One region of the Arthrobacter sp. TRD_SC_6 genome, then DNA from elsewhere that is predicted to be linked to it. Evidence: riboswitches for the same ligand, from Rfam matches in the RefSeq annotation. Region 1 holds a riboswitch; the other holds the start of a gene.
What was found. Region 1 has a riboswitch for S-adenosylmethionine ahead of ACWA1U_RS06125 (hypothetical protein). Riboswitches for the same ligand answer to the same signal wherever they lie in the genome.
Positions count from the first base shown of each region.

Region 2: another riboswitch for S-adenosylmethionine. It lies ahead of ACWA1U_RS16615 (bifunctional o-acetylhomoserine/o-acetylserine sulfhydrylase); the one in region 1 lies ahead of ACWA1U_RS06125 (hypothetical protein).

Region 1 covers NZ_CM143953.1:1,235,546-1,243,237, forward strand. The annotation lists gene ACWA1U_RS06105 (hypothetical protein) at 1-8, shown strand, start outside; gene ACWA1U_RS06110 (enoyl-CoA hydratase/isomerase family protein) at 1-771, shown strand; gene ACWA1U_RS06115 (fumarylacetoacetate hydrolase family protein) at 836-2,011, shown strand; gene ACWA1U_RS06120 (hypothetical protein) at 2,145-2,351, opposite strand; gene ACWA1U_RS06125 (hypothetical protein) at 2,489-2,791, opposite strand; SAM riboswitch class IV at 2,804-2,924, opposite strand; gene ACWA1U_RS06130 (DUF2975 domain-containing protein) at 3,038-3,529, shown strand; gene ACWA1U_RS06135 (helix-turn-helix domain-containing protein) at 3,529-3,795, shown strand; gene ACWA1U_RS06140 (alpha-L-fucosidase) at 3,797-5,092, opposite strand; gene ACWA1U_RS06145 (peptidase M56 family protein) at 5,152-5,901, opposite strand; gene ACWA1U_RS06150 (RNA polymerase sigma factor) at 5,898-6,497, opposite strand; gene ACWA1U_RS06155 (GNAT family N-acetyltransferase) at 6,537-6,959, opposite strand; gene ACWA1U_RS06160 (epoxide hydrolase family protein) at 7,067-7,692, opposite strand, start outside.
Region 2 covers NZ_CM143953.1:3,487,774-3,495,465, forward strand. The annotation lists gene ACWA1U_RS16580 (MFS transporter) at 1-1,067, opposite strand, end outside; gene ACWA1U_RS16585 (LacI family DNA-binding transcriptional regulator) at 1,099-2,094, shown strand; gene ACWA1U_RS16590 (hypothetical protein) at 2,136-2,402, opposite strand; gene ACWA1U_RS16595 (DUF2243 domain-containing protein) at 2,539-3,069, shown strand; gene ACWA1U_RS16600 (DUF1990 family protein) at 3,070-3,549, opposite strand; gene ACWA1U_RS16605 (hypothetical protein) at 3,567-3,788, opposite strand; gene ACWA1U_RS16610 (hypothetical protein) at 3,902-4,399, opposite strand; SAM riboswitch class IV at 4,502-4,617, shown strand; gene ACWA1U_RS16615 (bifunctional o-acetylhomoserine/o-acetylserine sulfhydrylase) at 4,662-5,978, shown strand; gene ACWA1U_RS16620 (hypothetical protein) at 6,137-6,610, shown strand; gene ACWA1U_RS16625 (DinB family protein) at 6,607-7,167, shown strand; gene ACWA1U_RS16630 (FAD-dependent oxidoreductase) at 7,293-7,692, opposite strand, start outside.

The DNA of each region.
Region 1 (7,692 bases):
ATGTCTGAAGATATCCGCTGCGAAATAAGGGGGCGGGTAGCGCTGGTTACCATCGACCGGCCGGCGAAGCTGAACTCCGTGACCAAGGAGATGTCGGACGAACTGGTGCGCATAGTGCATCAATTGAATGACGACGACGGCGTCCGGGCAGTGGTGTTGACCGGCGCGGGCGAGCGGTCTTTCTGTGCAGGCAGCGACATCCGCACCCTGGACAAATACGCAACGCCGTGGGACTTCCGGAATCGGGCCGACTACTGCGACGCCATCCGCGAATGCCGCAAGCCCGTGATCGCCGCTGTGAACGGATACGCGTTTGGTGGTGGGCTGGAGACGGCGCTGACCTGCGACATCCGGTTGGCTTCAACCACGGCGAGCTTCGCGGCTCCCGAGATCAAGCTGGGGTGGATCGGTGGGGGTGGGATGTCGGCGTTCCTGGCCGCGTCCATCGGGCCTTCGAATGCTGCGCTCATGCTGATGACGGGTGATCCTATCGATGCCGAGACCGCTCTTCGCTGGGGGCTCGTGAGCGAACTGGTGGAGCCACAAAACCTGGTGGCGCGTGCCGTTGAGCTCGGCGGGGTCATCGCTGCGCGTCCGCCCATCGCGGCCGAGACAGCCAAAGCCAATCTCCGCGCCGCCTACAACATGCCGCAGGACGCAGCAATCCGTTATGAACGGGATCTGCAGACCATTACCTTCGCCACGGCCGATGCCGACGAGGGCCGGGCCGCGTTCACCGAGAAGCGCCAGGCCGAGTTCCACCGGCGCTGAAGCGCGTTTCTCGCCCACTGTTTTGGCTTACCGTTTTGCCTAGCAACCTACCGAGAGGTTCACTGTGACTCTTCGCCCCACCGCTTCAGCGCTACTGCCCGACGACGGCACAACAGGCGCGCTCGCTGGCCGCGTGTTCGACCCGTCCGTTGGCGGGCCGAGCGTCGTGGCAATCCGGGCGGACGGCGTGGTGGATGTCAGTGCGTCGTTCCCCACCATGCGTGCGCTGACCGAGCTCGCCGATCCCGCGGGTGCGCTTGCCGGGGCCACAGGTCCGGTCCTGGGAACGCTCGATGAGATCGCCGCCAACACCCCTGACGCCACGCGGGATACGAGCCGCCCATGGTTGCTCTCGCCGATCGACCTGCACGTGGTTAAGGCTGCAGGAGTTACGTTTCCGGTGTCGATGATTGAGCGCATCATCGAGGAACGGGTTCGTGGGGAGGCGCACGGCGGCGCGGCGGTCCGGGAGGAAATCCTGGGTCTGCTGGGCGGATCACTGAACACGCTGGTGCCCGGCTCGCCGGAGGCCGCAGAGCTGAAGACCCTGCTGATGGAGAGGGGTTGGTGGAGCCAGTACCTTGAGGTTGGAATCGGTCCGGATGCGGAGATTTTCACCAAGGCGCCGGTGCTGTCCACTGTGGGGGCCGGCTCCGACGTCGGTGTGCTCGCGAAATCCGAGTGGAACAATCCCGAGCCGGAGGTTGTGCTGGTGGTGTCCTCGGAGGGGAACATTGTCGGCGCGACGCTCGGCAATGACGTGAACCTGCGGGACATCGAGGGCCGGTCCGCCTTGCTGCTCGGCAAGGCGAAGGACAACAACGCCTCAGCTGCGGTGGGTCCGTTCATCCGGTTCTTTGACGGCGGCTACGGGCTCGACGACGTCCATTCCGCCGTCGTCACTCTCACTGTGGACGGAACGGACGGTTTCCGGCTTGAAGGTACGAGCCTGATGGAGAAGATCAGCAGGGACCCGGCGCAGCTGGTGGAGCAGGCGATCGGTCCGCACCACGCCTACCCGGACGGGTTGGTCCTGTACCTCGGGACACTGTTCACACCGATCGAGGACCGCGGCGGGGCCGGTGCGGGATTCACGCACCACGTCGACGACGTCGTCACCATCAGGGAGCCGCGGCTCGGTTCGCTCATCAACCGGGTTCAGGTGAGCGAGAAGGTAGCGCCGTGGACGTTCGGCATTGACGCGCTGTACCGGAACCTTGCCGCGCGCGGATTACTCTAGGATTCGCGGCTCAGTCGCTGGGCCGATTGACGACATGCACGTCGGCCCATCCCCAGTCGAGCCGGTCCTTGAGCCATGCACCCTTTTTGAGGGTCGGGAATCCAGGTCATAGGGCCAGCCAATTGCGGCATCGTTATCGGCTGTTGTTTTTGCGTATGTTGAGAAAGATCGCGATGAAGGCAAGGCAGAACATGAACGGACTGAGGGTTTCCCAGAATCCCCGGCCGTCAAGGATTCGGAAGACGCCATTGGTGAGAAACAGAGCACCCAATAGCGGTGCGGCAATCAGGCAGAAACGTGCGAGGTGCGGGTGCATCCTGGGTTTACGTGATTCAGGCATTGTCTGCAGCGTACCGTTTTAGGCAGGTTTGCTGAACGCAACTGCGTGTCGCCCAACAAAACGCCGACCCCTTGGCCACTCGAAGAGCTGAAACCTGCAAGGAATCGTACGGCGCCCTGCAACGGCACCAGCGACCCTCAAGAAGCCGGTTCGAGCGACCGTCCCGATTCCAAGCCCAACGAGGCCGAATCAGACAAGACCACGCCTACGCGCAGCCCGTTGCGCCGATCGAGGGCTGCCACCCGCACAATCAACAAGCCGCTGCAGGCATCCCAAATCGGCCTGCTCACGCTTCGGCGCAACATGGCCTCGAGCGTGTGGATGTCCTGACTCCAACGCCGCACCCACTCACCGTCTACGCGGAAGTCGATGGCGCCGTCGTGCACATTGAGGATGGGAAAGACCGTGGGAAAGTGACCACCTGGAGGTTCGTGGCTCATCGCCGTCCTTCGAGTTTGCTCTTGCCCGCACCGGTGCCCGAGAGGGCAATGTGGGCCGCTTCCTCATCCGAACCACCCGTGAACATGGGGTTGGTGTGCGGCCAGTCGGAGCTTGGCGCCGCAGCTCATGAAGCTGAAAGGAGTATAACGACGACGGTGTCCCGGGGAATCCGTTGTGACGCACTGGCTTGTTCTAGCTCTCGTTTAACGATAGATTTCTATTGCAGGTCAATCGAAGGAGTCGTGATGGGAAAACTGGCCATCCTTGCGTTACGTGTTGTGATCGTGATGGTGCTGGCGGGTTCGCTCTTTGTGCAGTTGTGGATGGTTCCACTGATCGCCACCGACCTGGAGGAAGCGGGAGTCCCAACCGGGCTGCGCATCACGCTCAGCGCAATCGTTGTCCTCGGCATCGTGACAGTGCAGGTCACCGCGCTCTGCGTCTGGAAGCTCCTCACGATGGTTCGCCGTAACACGGTGTTCTCACGCGCAGCCTTCCGCTACGTCGACATCATTTTCTGGGCCATCGCCGCAGCGGCCGTGCTCATGTTCAGCCTGGCCGTCCTGCTGGCTCCGGGCGAAATTGCACCGGGAATCGTGCTCCTGATTTGCGGTGCGGCGCTCATGATCGGCGGCGTTGCACTGATCGTGCTGGTGATGCGGACCTTGCTCGCCCAGGCTGTTGACCGCGATGCCGAAGCCCAGCACCTCCGCACCGAACTCGACGAGGTGATCTGATGCCCATCATCGTGGATATTGACGTCATGCTCGCGAAACGGAAAATGGCGGTGGGCGTGCTCGCAGACCGCATTGGGATCACCCCCGCCAACCTGGCCGTCCTCAAGAACGGGCGCGCAAAAGCGGTCCGCTTCACCACGCTCGAAGCCATCTGCGACGTCCTCGACTGCCAGCCCGGTGACATCCTGCGCTGGGAGGGTGCCACCGAAAATACCAACAGAAACGACGACGACGGCGCCACGCCCCTTAAGCGCGGGCCCTCCTGAGCTAATCCTTCAGGAACAGCTCGACCACCGGCACCAGAACGTCCGGGCGCCGGATCGGAAGCTTGAGCGTGAGAGTCCCGGGCGGTTGTCCGCCCATCTCCATATTCGCCGCTTTGGCCGTGGGATCGGTCTGGATCTGTTGCACTTCCGAGGCGTCATTGAGGAGTTGTGCGTAGGCGACTTTGTCGGCCAGACCCGGCAGGTGTACGTGTTCGAGCGGCCATCCGAACAGGTGCAGGTACAGCCGGTTACCGTTCTGTGTGTACCGTGCGTCGGCAGGCGGCGCGAACGCTGAGGCTCCGGCGCCCCGGATGGACCGCTCGTGCAACCGCATCCATTCGCCTATGCTGTGCAGGCTCTCGCTGGCTCGTGGATCGAACTCGCCCCGACCAGTCGGCCCCACATTCAAGAGCAGGTTGCCGTCTTTGGAGACACCGTCAATGAGCATCCGTACCAGGAGGTCGGGCGTCTTGTAGGCGAGGTTGTCGCGGTCGTAGCCCCAGGAACCGTTCAGCGTCTGGCACGCTTCCCACACGACTGGCGTGCCGTCGTCGTTCTTCATTGGCTGGCTCGGCTGGTACTGCTCGGGTGTGATGAAGTCACCGTCGATTCCGAGGCGATCATTCACGAGGATGCCGGGCTGCAGTTCGCGGACCATTGCGAGCAGTTCAACAGCCGCCCAGTCGGTTGCGCCCTTGCCGCCCCACACCACGTCGCCGATCACGTCGTAGGAGAAGTCGTAGAACAGGTAGTCGATCTGGCCGTAGTTGGTCAGGAGCTCGCGGACCTGGCCGTGCAGGTAGTTGCGGTACCGGCTCATGTCCCGGGACTCGTTCAACGCTGCCACATCTGGCGCGTCCCGCTGCGGGTGGTGTCCGTCGATGGTGAAATCAGGGTGGTGCCAGTCGATCAGGGAGTGGTAGAAGCCGACGCGTAGCCCCTCGGCCCGGATAGCGGCAACGTATTCGGCGATCAGGTCGCGGCGGAAGGGAGTGTTTGATGCCTTGTAGTCGGTGAGCGCGGAGTCCCAGAGGCAGAATCCGTCGTGGTGCTTGGTGGTCAGGACCACGTACTTCATGCCGGCGCGCTTGGCCTGGCGGGCCCAGTCGCGGGCATCGAAAAGGTCAGGGTCGAAGTTCTCGAAGTACCTGCGGTAGTCCTCGGTGCTGCGCTTCTCCCAGGTCATGACCCATTCGTGGCGGGCCGGTAAGGCGTAGAGGCCGAAGTGGATGAACAACCCGAAACGGTCGTGCTGGAACCAAGCACTGTCAGCGCCTCGGACGGGAGATTCGCTCATGGTTTGGAACTATACATCGGATCTTTCGCCGGGTGGAGTCCGCCCGATTCATAGGGTGTTCACCATGACCCGACGACGAACTCGCCGATCACAGTTTCGCCGTCAGATTCGTAGACCGGCACCGTGACTGTCTTGCCCTTCATCGACTCCTGCCAGGCGAGCGCTTCCTCCGGGCTGGTGAAGTTCGCGGATCCGCCGGCGTCACGGAGTTCGGTCGTGTAGGCGTAGCCCATCTTGCCGTTCGTCGCGAAGACCGCTTGCAGGTCGGGTTCCGTGCTGTCTTTGGCCCCACCGTAAGTGTCGCCGTTCTCGTTCACGGCCCATTCGGTGGGCGTCTGGTTTACGTAGGTGACCTTCGCGCGGTACTGGACGTCGTCGTCGGCCTGGATTTCGGTAGTCCGTTTTTCGGGGGTGAGGGTCAGGGTTTGCCCGCCCATGCTCGACGCGTCATTCCCGCTGCAAATCATTGACGAGCCGTCTTCCCAGTAGACGGTGCCAGCCGAGACGCACGTGAGCTCGACGAGAATGTGTGTTGCCTGTTCGGGCGGCGGACCGAGGTCGATGACGGCTGAGCCGGTGTAGGTGCCCTCGGCGGGATCGGCGACACTGGTCACGATGTCGGACCCGGGAACGTGGAAGAACCCGGCCGTCGCAGCGCCGGCGCCACCAGCAAGCGCCGCCACCGCAACAAAGCCGGCCCCAATCTGCCAACGACGACGACGGCGCGCGCTCCCGGTGCGGGTCGCCTCGACTTCCCGAATCAAGGCGTCCCGCAAGCCGCGGCTGAATGTTTCGTCCATGCGGTTCATGGCTGGGTCTCCTGTGCTGGCTGGAGTGGTGAATCCAGTCCGTTTACGTGAACTTCGCTTCTGATCCAGATTTTCGCTCTGTGGAGGCGTGCTTTTGCTGCTTCCGGGCTGAGTTGAAGGAGGGGCGCGGCGGCGGCGACGGTGAATCCTTCGAGTGCAACCAGCGTGACGAGCTGCAGGTCGACTGGTTTGAGGGCGCGTAGGGCTCGGAGGAAGTCCGGGTGGAGACCGGCTGCCAGGTTCTGTTCGATGAAAGTCTCCGCGGTGTCGCGGGTGTCGGTTGGTTTTGGGAGGCTAGCGAGAAATGTTCGGTATCTGCGGGTTGAGCGGCGCACATTGCTGGCGCAGAGACTGGCGGTGACGAGGAGCCAGGGGAGGACGGAACGGTCAACGAGCGTCACCGCATCACGGCGTTTCCATAGCTGGAGGAAGGCTGTGGCGGTGACATCTTCGGCGTCGGTGCGGTTGTCGGTCAGGCGGCAGGCGTGAGCGTAAACGCGATCGCGGTGCCGGTCGAAGAGCTCACCGAAAGCGTCGCCGTTGCAGCTGAGACTGGCTTCCCAGAGGGTGGAGTCATCCGGAGTTGTTATCCCCATACTCTGTAGTGTCCGCGAGACGGGAAAAAGTTGCACGCATCAGTCGAATCGGATGAATGCGCGAACCGCACCTTCATTGAACTCTGAGGTTTCCGTGTAGCCGAGGGATTCGTAGAAGGCTTTCTGGCCGGGTTCCGCGTCGGTCAGCAGTACCTTTTGGCGCACGTGGGGGTACTGCCCGAGTGCGTTGGCCACGAGCGCTCGGCCAACGCTGGAGCGTTGAGCAGCCGGGTGGACCAGGACGTCCTGGAGGTAGCAAATCGAGGCGTCGTCGGAGATGACCCTGGCCAGGCCGACTAACTCGTTTCCTTCAAATGCGGCGACAACAAGTGAGGACCCGAGCAGTGCTCTTTGAAGGTTCGCTGGGTCGTCCGTGTATGCACGCCATCCCACCGATTCATAGAGAGCCACTACAGATTCAAGGTCCAGTTCTTTAGCGTCGACGATCCTGATGGTGGCCATGGTTCATCTAAACATTCTGCTGGGCTGTCGACTCCCAGCGGCAGGTGAGTTCGAGCCCCGGGCGAGTGCCGACGTCGTACTGATGCTGGCGGCTCAGTTGCTGGCTGCTAGCGCAGGGGGCGGAGGAACTCGCGGATGTCATCCACCAGGAGCTTCGGTTCCTCCAGGGCGGCGAAGTGCCCGCCACGGTTGGGGACATTGGTCCACCGGGTAATGGTGTGCTCCAATTCGGCGTAGCGGCGAATGCCGACGTCGTGGGCGAACATGATTGCTGCGGTGGGTACCCCGGACGGTTTCTTGGGCTCTCCCCAAGCCGACTCCTGTGCATAACCCACGTACGCTGCTGAGCCGGCGGTCCCAGTCAGCCAATAGATCGCGACGTTGGTCAGAAGCCGGTCCCGGTCAATGACCTGGTCCGGCAGTGCTTCGCGTGGATGGGTCCACTCCCGGAACTTGTCGAGAATCCAGGCCAGTTGCCCTGCGGGCGAGTCTGTGAGCCCGACTGCGAGGGTTTGTGGCCGCGTCGACTGGATGGAAATGTAGCCAAACTCCTCCTGCATGAACGCCTCTACCCGTGCAAGCCGGTCCCGTTCGAGTTCGGTGAAGGGTGCTTGCTCCGCTTCATCTGGTCCATGCAGCGGCGTACCGATACTGCCGTTGACGTGCACGCCAGCGACCCTTTCGGGAACCAGCCGGGCGACCTCCGGGGCAACCCCGGCACCGATGTCGCCGC
Region 2 (7,692 bases), 1.3 Mb from region 1:
ATCGCTGTTCGCAGACCGAACTCCCCCGCGAGCATGCCAACATAGACCGGCCCCAGCACGAAGCCAAGGTAGGCAGTTGTGGCGACCGCCGACGTCGCTCGTCCTCGCCTGTGTACGGGCACGCCGCGCGTACCTTCACTGAGGAGCGTCGGGAAAAGAACCGAGGTCCCGACCGCCGCCAGAGCGAGCCCACCAAGCGCGAGGCCCAAGTTTGGGGCGACACTGAGGCCCAGCGTTCCGATTGTCGCCAGTGCAGCGCCCCCGACCAGCAGCACCCCGGCCGGAATCCGTTTGAAGGAACCAACTGCGAATCGGGTGAGGGCAGCGAACGCCGCGAACGTGGCGGGCGCAAGAGCTGTAATTCCGGGTTCGGCAGCCAGTTCGTCGGCGAGGAAAACGGCGCTCCAGCTTTGATGCGCATTTTCTGCCGCAAAGCCTAGCGCCGCTACGATCCCGATGATGACAAAAGGGATGCTTACTCGCCAGGACGCGGCCGCCGGGCGTGAGTCTGGCGGCGAGGAGGCGTGCCGCCCTTCACCAAGAGCTCCGGCGACAGTGCCTGCAACAGCAATGAGAATGCCCGATATCCCGAAGATTACGACAATATCGGCGCCCGCCGCGCGCAACGAACCCACGCCGAGGCTACCGATCACTACGAACGAGGAGAACACCGCGTGGGAGATGGTGATGATTCGCCGGCCTGTTCGCTCCTCCGCAAGACCTGCGAGCGCATTCGCGCCTACATCCGCAGCCCCGGACGTTGCACCAACCAGTGCCATACCAATGGCCAGAGTGGCCAGGTCGTTCGCAAATTGGGCAGTAATTACACCCGAAGCTGCGAGTGCCGTCAGTAGCGCCCCGGTGATCCGAGCCCCGAATCGGTCAATGGCCCTGCCCGTGAACAACATTGCGGGCAGTGCTCCGATCCCCACGAACAGAAGAGCGGTACCGAGCTCTGCATCATCGATCGCCGCCGAAGTACGCAGAGCCGGCAAGCCAGCACCCCAGGTTCCCCAGAACAGCCCGAAGGCAGCGAAGGCACTGTACGAGGCGATGACAATACGCATTTGTGTAACGATACACATGTAGGCTGAGTGCGTGAAACCCCAACGAGTGACTATGCGCCAGGTTGCAGTGGAGGCCGGCGTCGCGGTCATGACCGTCAGCTACACCTACACACAGCCCGATCGCGTTGCGGACGCGACGAGGACCAAAGTGCTGGAGGCCGCAGAGCGCCTCGGTTATCGCGGGCCTGACCCGGTGGCGCGGTCGCTGCGCAGCGGGTCGACCGGCAACCTGGGCGTTGTGCTCGGCGAACATCTCACGTATGCGTTTGAGGACCCGCAGGCTGCCCGGTTCCTGGCCGGAGTTTCCCGGGTATGCGTTGAGAATCGCCTCGGGCTGGTGCTGATTCCCAGCAATGGCGAGGCCGACGACGTCGAGCGGGTGCGTGAGTCCGCCGTCGACGGCTTTGTTCTGTGGACGACCGCGGACGATGATCCTGTTCTCGACGCTGTTGCCTCCACGAGGCGGCCGGCGGCAATCCAGGGCGGACCCGGCGCAGCCGGAATCAACGTCGTGACAGCCGACGATCAGGCCGCTGCCCGGTCAATCGCGGGCTACATGTTGCAGGGTGCGCGGGCTCCACTTGTCCTTTCCCTTCCCCTTGACCGGGAACGGTGGAGCGGGTTGCTGTGGGGTCCCCTCCGAGATGTAGGTTTTCCGGTGACCAAAGCGAGACTGACCGGGTTCCGGCACGCGTTCGAACAACAAGGTCTCCCCTGGTCGAAAATGCCCGTTGCCGTTGTCGGCAGAAACGACAGAAGCGAGGGTAGCCGTGTTGTGGCGGAGGTGCTCGATCAGGTGCAGCCCGACGTCGTCGTCGCCATGAGTGACCAACTCGCCGCGGGTGCTCTCGATACGCTCGGACTTTCAACACGTGTGAGCGGGTGGGATGACAGCGACCTCGCTGCCGCTCTCAACTTCCCGAGCGTGCGGCAGTCGCTCTTCGATCAGGGCGTCGCCTGCGCTGAAATCGCCGCTGGATTGAAGCCCTCAGCGGGCGCGGCAGCATGGGACCTCGCGCTCCGCTGACAACGCAACTTCAGCGCCGCCGAGGCGTAGGTGGATGCAGCTTACTCTTCCGTGTTACCGCCGGAACGTGACGTCGGCTGACTCGTGAAGAAGTCCCTCGCTGCTTCCCACACGTGCTCGGCAGCCGCCTCCGGCGGCGCACTCGATGAGTCGATGACGACATCGTCCAGCCCGCTCTCGACGAGGATCCGTTCCAGTTCGATGGTTCGGTGAAGGTGCCATGCCCGTCCGCTGGGATCGTGCTGGTGCAGGGCACTGATCCTGCCCTTCCGGAGGGCTTGCTCGGCCGTGATGCGTACGATCAGCATTGGAAGTATCTGTACGACAGCATGACTCCACAATGTCATCTCCAGAAGCTAGGACCGGGTCTGGCTCGCCTCCTCTTCTTCAGCGACCACACCATCCCGATAGCCGTCAACAGCACGCCACAGCTAGTCTCGAAACATGCCAACGACGCAAACGGATCCTCGACCGCCCTCAATAGCGTCGGGGCTGCTTTTCGGTTTGGGTTTCGGGGGCTTTGTCGATGGAATCGTCCTGCACCAGATTTTTCAGTGGCACCACATGGTCAGCCACGTTGCCGACTACCCGGTCACTACTGTGGCCGGCCTCGAGGTCAACACCCTGGCCGACGGTTTTTTTCACCTCGGGGCCTGGCTTCTGGTTGTTGCAGCATCGATCACCACCATCGTCGCGTGGCGGCAGGAGCGGCTGGCGCCTAACTGGCGATTCCACTTCGGGTTAGTGCTGGCCGGCTGGGGGATCTTCAACCTCGTTGAGGGCATTGTCAATCACCACATCCTCAGCATCCATCACGTACGCGATGATCTCGGCGGACCGCTTGCCTGGGATATCGGCTTCCTCGCGCTCGGGGGGATTTTTGTCTTCGTAGGATTTTTGATCCACAGAAGCGGGCATCATGCCCTCGAGCAGCATCCCATCAACGCGAACAGCCCCTCACCGAGCGATTCCTGACTATTTCTGGCGCAGGGCACGCAAGTACCGCCAGCGGACAATTCGCTGTGCAACGAGGAGGACCGGAAACAGCGAACGCCATGGCTGTTGCTGCGCTGGTCGGGTTAGCGACCGTACGGTCAGCCGCACTTCGTCACCGTGGCGGTGGACGATGAACGCTTCCTCGCCGTTGACGGGGTGCCCCGGCAGGGTGCGGTAGGAGAAACCGCTTCGCGCCGGCTCACCAACGACGTCCACAACTTCAACGGGCTCGACGACGGTGAACCCGAGCACTCGTGCTCTGACCTTCAGGCGCTGGCCTTCTTTGACGGCGCCAACTGGATCCACCAGGAACCCACTCCGGGTTTTCACTTCCCACCGGAGCACGGCGTTCGACGCGCGGGCCCAATCGTCGTCGCCACGGCCGATGACCGCCGTCGTTTCTGACCTACGGAAACCGGGCCCGCGATGTGGCCAAATGGGGAGGCTTGGGTGCGTCATTGAGAATCGACTCCTGCTCATCCTTCTGGTGGTTCCCAACCCTCGCCCCCGCAGGTTTCGAGGAGGTTCTCGCTTGCAGACTTGATCTCCTCAAGATCGTCGGACTCCAAAACGTTCAAAAACGCACGGGCACTGTCTTCGATCGGCCCCTCGGCATCGGGCTTGAGTGACTTGTCGATGTTCCTCTGGAGCTTGGTGGTGTCATCCGGCATGCCCGCGTAAGTCCACGAGGCGTTCAAGTTGCAGAGGTCACCTTGTGCGTTGGTGAGCGTCGCCGGACTACAGGCAGCGACTGCAATCGAGACCCCTGCAACGGCTCCAGCTACACGAACCCGAGCCAGACGCGAGCTCTTCACGACTCGTCCGGCCTGAGCGCGATCCGGCACTGGGTCCCCGTGGTTAATCCGTCGGTTTTGAAATGGAGGTAGATCTCATGTGCTTCCCTGACCGGTTCGGGCTGGTAGGTCCAAATGGCGTCCCACTCCGTACCACCGCCCGCAGTCTGACCCCCGACCCACGTGTATTCAGAGCCCACATCATCCGTGACCTCGGCCTTAATCCGCTCAAAAAGAGGTACAGCGGGCATCCGGGGAGGATGGCCCGCAGATTCGTCTCCGTCACGCTGGCGAAGCTCATACCAGGAGTTCATGCCCAGTTCCCATTCGATGTCGCGCCTCGCGGTTTCTTCACCCCGAGCAGCGCTCAGCGAGATCTTGATACCACCCAGTCGATGTCCGGATGCTTGGGAGCCTGAGATGACAGGAGTGAACTCGATACCGGCGAAGCGCACAGATATCCCTTCGAGTGAAGCGATCACGAGATTTGCCGGCGCTGAGACAAGGAATGCCATGCCGCAACGCTAGCGATGCTTCACAGGTTCGTCGACCCAGCGGCTAAGCCATGTTTCGTCATTTAGCCGTGCACGGAAGCACGGCCTCCTACACTGGGCGCAGGTCATGAGCGCCAGCGAAAAGCCCCGGCTCGCTGGCCGGCAACCCTCCACCGCGGCGGGGTGCCCCGGGTGAAGACCTGGCTGTCCGGCAAAACGCCGGACCGCAAGCGCGGCCCGTGGTGCTTACCAGCATGCCGGGCCCCTAGCTGAGGAGCATGACATGTCCAACGGTTGGTCCTTCGAAACACGCCAGATCCACGCAGGCCAGGAGCCCGACGCCGCCACCGGCGCCCGAGCCCTTCCCATCTACCAGACCACATCCTTCGTCTTCCCGAGCGCCGAAAGCGCGGCGAACCGGTTCGCCCTGGCGGAGCTGGCGCCGATCTACACGCGCATCGGCAATCCCACCCAGGACGCCGTCGAGCAGCGGATCGCAAGCCTGGAAGGCGGTTTGGCAGCCCTCCTGCTCAGCTCCGGGCAAGCCGCCGAAACGTTCGCCATCCTGAACATTGCGGAAGCCGGCGACCACGTGGTCGCCAGCCCCAGCCTGTACGGCGGCACCTACAACCTCCTCGCTCACACGCTGAAGAAGTTCGGAATCACCGTCACGTTCGTTGAGGATCCTGACAATCTGGACCAGTGGCGCGATGCCGTGCAGCCAAACACCAAGCTCTTCTTCGCCGAAGTCGTGTCGAACCCCCGCCAGGATGTCCTCGACATCGAGGGCGTCTCACAGACAGCTCACGACGCCGGCGTGCCGCTCATCGTGGACAACACCCTCTCCACGCCGTACCTGATCCGCCCGCTCGAGTGGGGTGCCGACGTCGTCGTTCATTCGGCCACCAAATACCTCGGCGGGCATGGCACGGCGATCGCGGGAGTCATCGTGGACTCAGGCAAGTTTGACTTCACGAAGGACCCGGAGCGCTACCCCGGCTTCAATACGCCGGACCCCACTTACAACGGACTCGTCTACGGCCGAGACCTGGGTGAGGGCGGCGCACTTGGCGCCAACCTGTCCTACATCCTCAAGGCACGCGTCCAGCTGCTGCGCGACCTTGGCTCGGCGGTCTCCCCCTTCAACGCCTTCCTGATCGCCCAGGGTCTGGAAACGCTGAGTTTGCGCGTGGAACGCCACGTGGCCAACGCGTTGGAAGTGGCGCAATGGCTCGAGGCAAGGGACGACGTCGAATCCGTCGCCTACGCGGGCCTGCCGTCGAGCCCGTGGTACGAACGCGGCCGCAAGTACGGACCCAAGGGAACTGGCGCGATTGTCGCCTTCACCCTTGCCGGTGGCGCCGAGGCCGGCAAGCAGTTTGTCGATGCCCTTGAGCTCCACTCGCATGTGGCCAACATTGGCGACGTGCGCTCCCTGGTCATCCACCCGGCGTCGACCACTCACAGCCAGCTCTCGCCGGAGCAGCAGGCCATCGCGGGTGTGGCTCCCGGGCTGGTCCGCCTCTCGGTGGGGCTCGAGCACATCGACGACATCCTGGCCGACCTGGAGAACGGCTTCCGCGCCGCGAAGGCGGCATAAGCCTCAACATAGAAGTGGCCTCCGCGATGAACGTCGCGGGGGCCACCTCCGTTTCAGAACCCGTTCACCCCGTTTGAGACGGGCTGAGACCCGCCCCTAGCCGCGTCTCCTTTTCGGTGCTGTTATTGAGGAACGCTTTAGTGACGGGTGGTGTGTCGATGTCCGCAATGATTGTTCCGAGGGGTGCCGCACGCGGCGGCGCGCTCGTAGTTGGGGCCTACGCGGCTGCACTGGCCTGGGTTGGAGGGGCGTGGTTGTTGGTAACCGAACCGTTCCTCGCCTACTCGGCTGGCTGGTTCTTCGCCCCGGCGGGGTTGCTCACGCTGATCGTGACCGCGGTGTGGTTGGCGGGCCGCGAACGTCCGGTCCGTCCCGAGCCACGTCACGCCCACGTACGACGTCGGCACTTGGCTGACACCGCCGTCGTACCTGCTGCTCCACAACCGCGTTCCGCACTCTCGCGTTCGCTGCTGCCCGTTGCCATCTACATGGCAGCACTCATGTGGGGCGGGATGCTCCTCCTGGCGTGGACCGGTGCCGCGTGGATGCTCGCTTCCGTGTTTCTGATCCTTCCGCTGCTTGCGACGGTGCTCGCAATTTTCGCGTGGGTATACCGTGGCCGGTCAGCGTGACTGAAGCTCCAAAGCGGTGGACCGAGGCGACCGTCTATCCGGACATGTGGGTCAACCCCGATGACGATGCACGCAATACCGACGGCGTCAGTGCCGACGGTGAGCTGGCGACCCTGCAGGACTACCTATCGGATTACCGGCTGACACTGCTGATGAAGTGCGAGGGTCTGGACGCCGCGCAACTGGCACGCAGATCGGTGCCGCCGTCGACAATGTCGCTCCTGGGTCTTCTCAGGCACCTGGCCGAAGTGGAACGCGACTGGCGCACCTGGGTCACCGTCGATGAGCCGCTCTCGACCTTGTATGGCGGGCAGGATGCGGACTTCGACGGTGCTGTTGCAGACCAAGCTGTGGTGGACGCCGCGTATGCGGACCTCTCGCGGGAGCAGGCAGACACTGACGCGTTACTTGCCCGATACCCGGATCTTGGGGAGCGCGTCGGGGAGGAAAAAATCGCCGTCAGGGAGCTAATGATCCACCGGATTGATGAGTACGCCCGGCACTGCGGACACGCCGACCTGCTGCGCGAGTGCGTCGACGGCCGAGTGGGCCAGTAATCCGCGAACGTTCAGCCTCTGCACTAAAACCGCGGAACCGTTGGCTCACCGCTTACGACGCGGCATCAAAGCATCGCCGCCCCCTGCGCAGAGGCAACGGTTCCGCGGGTTAGGCGCTTAGGACTTTACTCGCCCCGGGAGATCGCAATCATCTCGTCCCGCGGAACCAGCTTCACGCGTTCGCGGACCAGCTCAGGCAAGCTGGCGTCGTCGTGCGCGTAATTTGCGCCGAGCTTCAGCTCGTGGGCGTCCAGCCGCAGCCAGCCCTCCCACGTGGTGTAGCGGACGCCGCGCTCCTCCAAGAGGTTGATGATGGCGTCTTCGGAGGGGTGCTCGGCCGGCGGAAGGTTCAGTCGGTCCTCCAAGAGAAAGCCGATGGTCTCGAGGGCGTCGCCCTTCGTGTGACCGATGAGCCCGACGGGCCCGCGCTTGATCCAGCCGGTGCAGTAGATTCCGGGCACGGGGTTGCCTGCCTCGTCAATGACCCGGCCGCCCTCGTTGGGAATCACGCCATAGCGGCTGTCG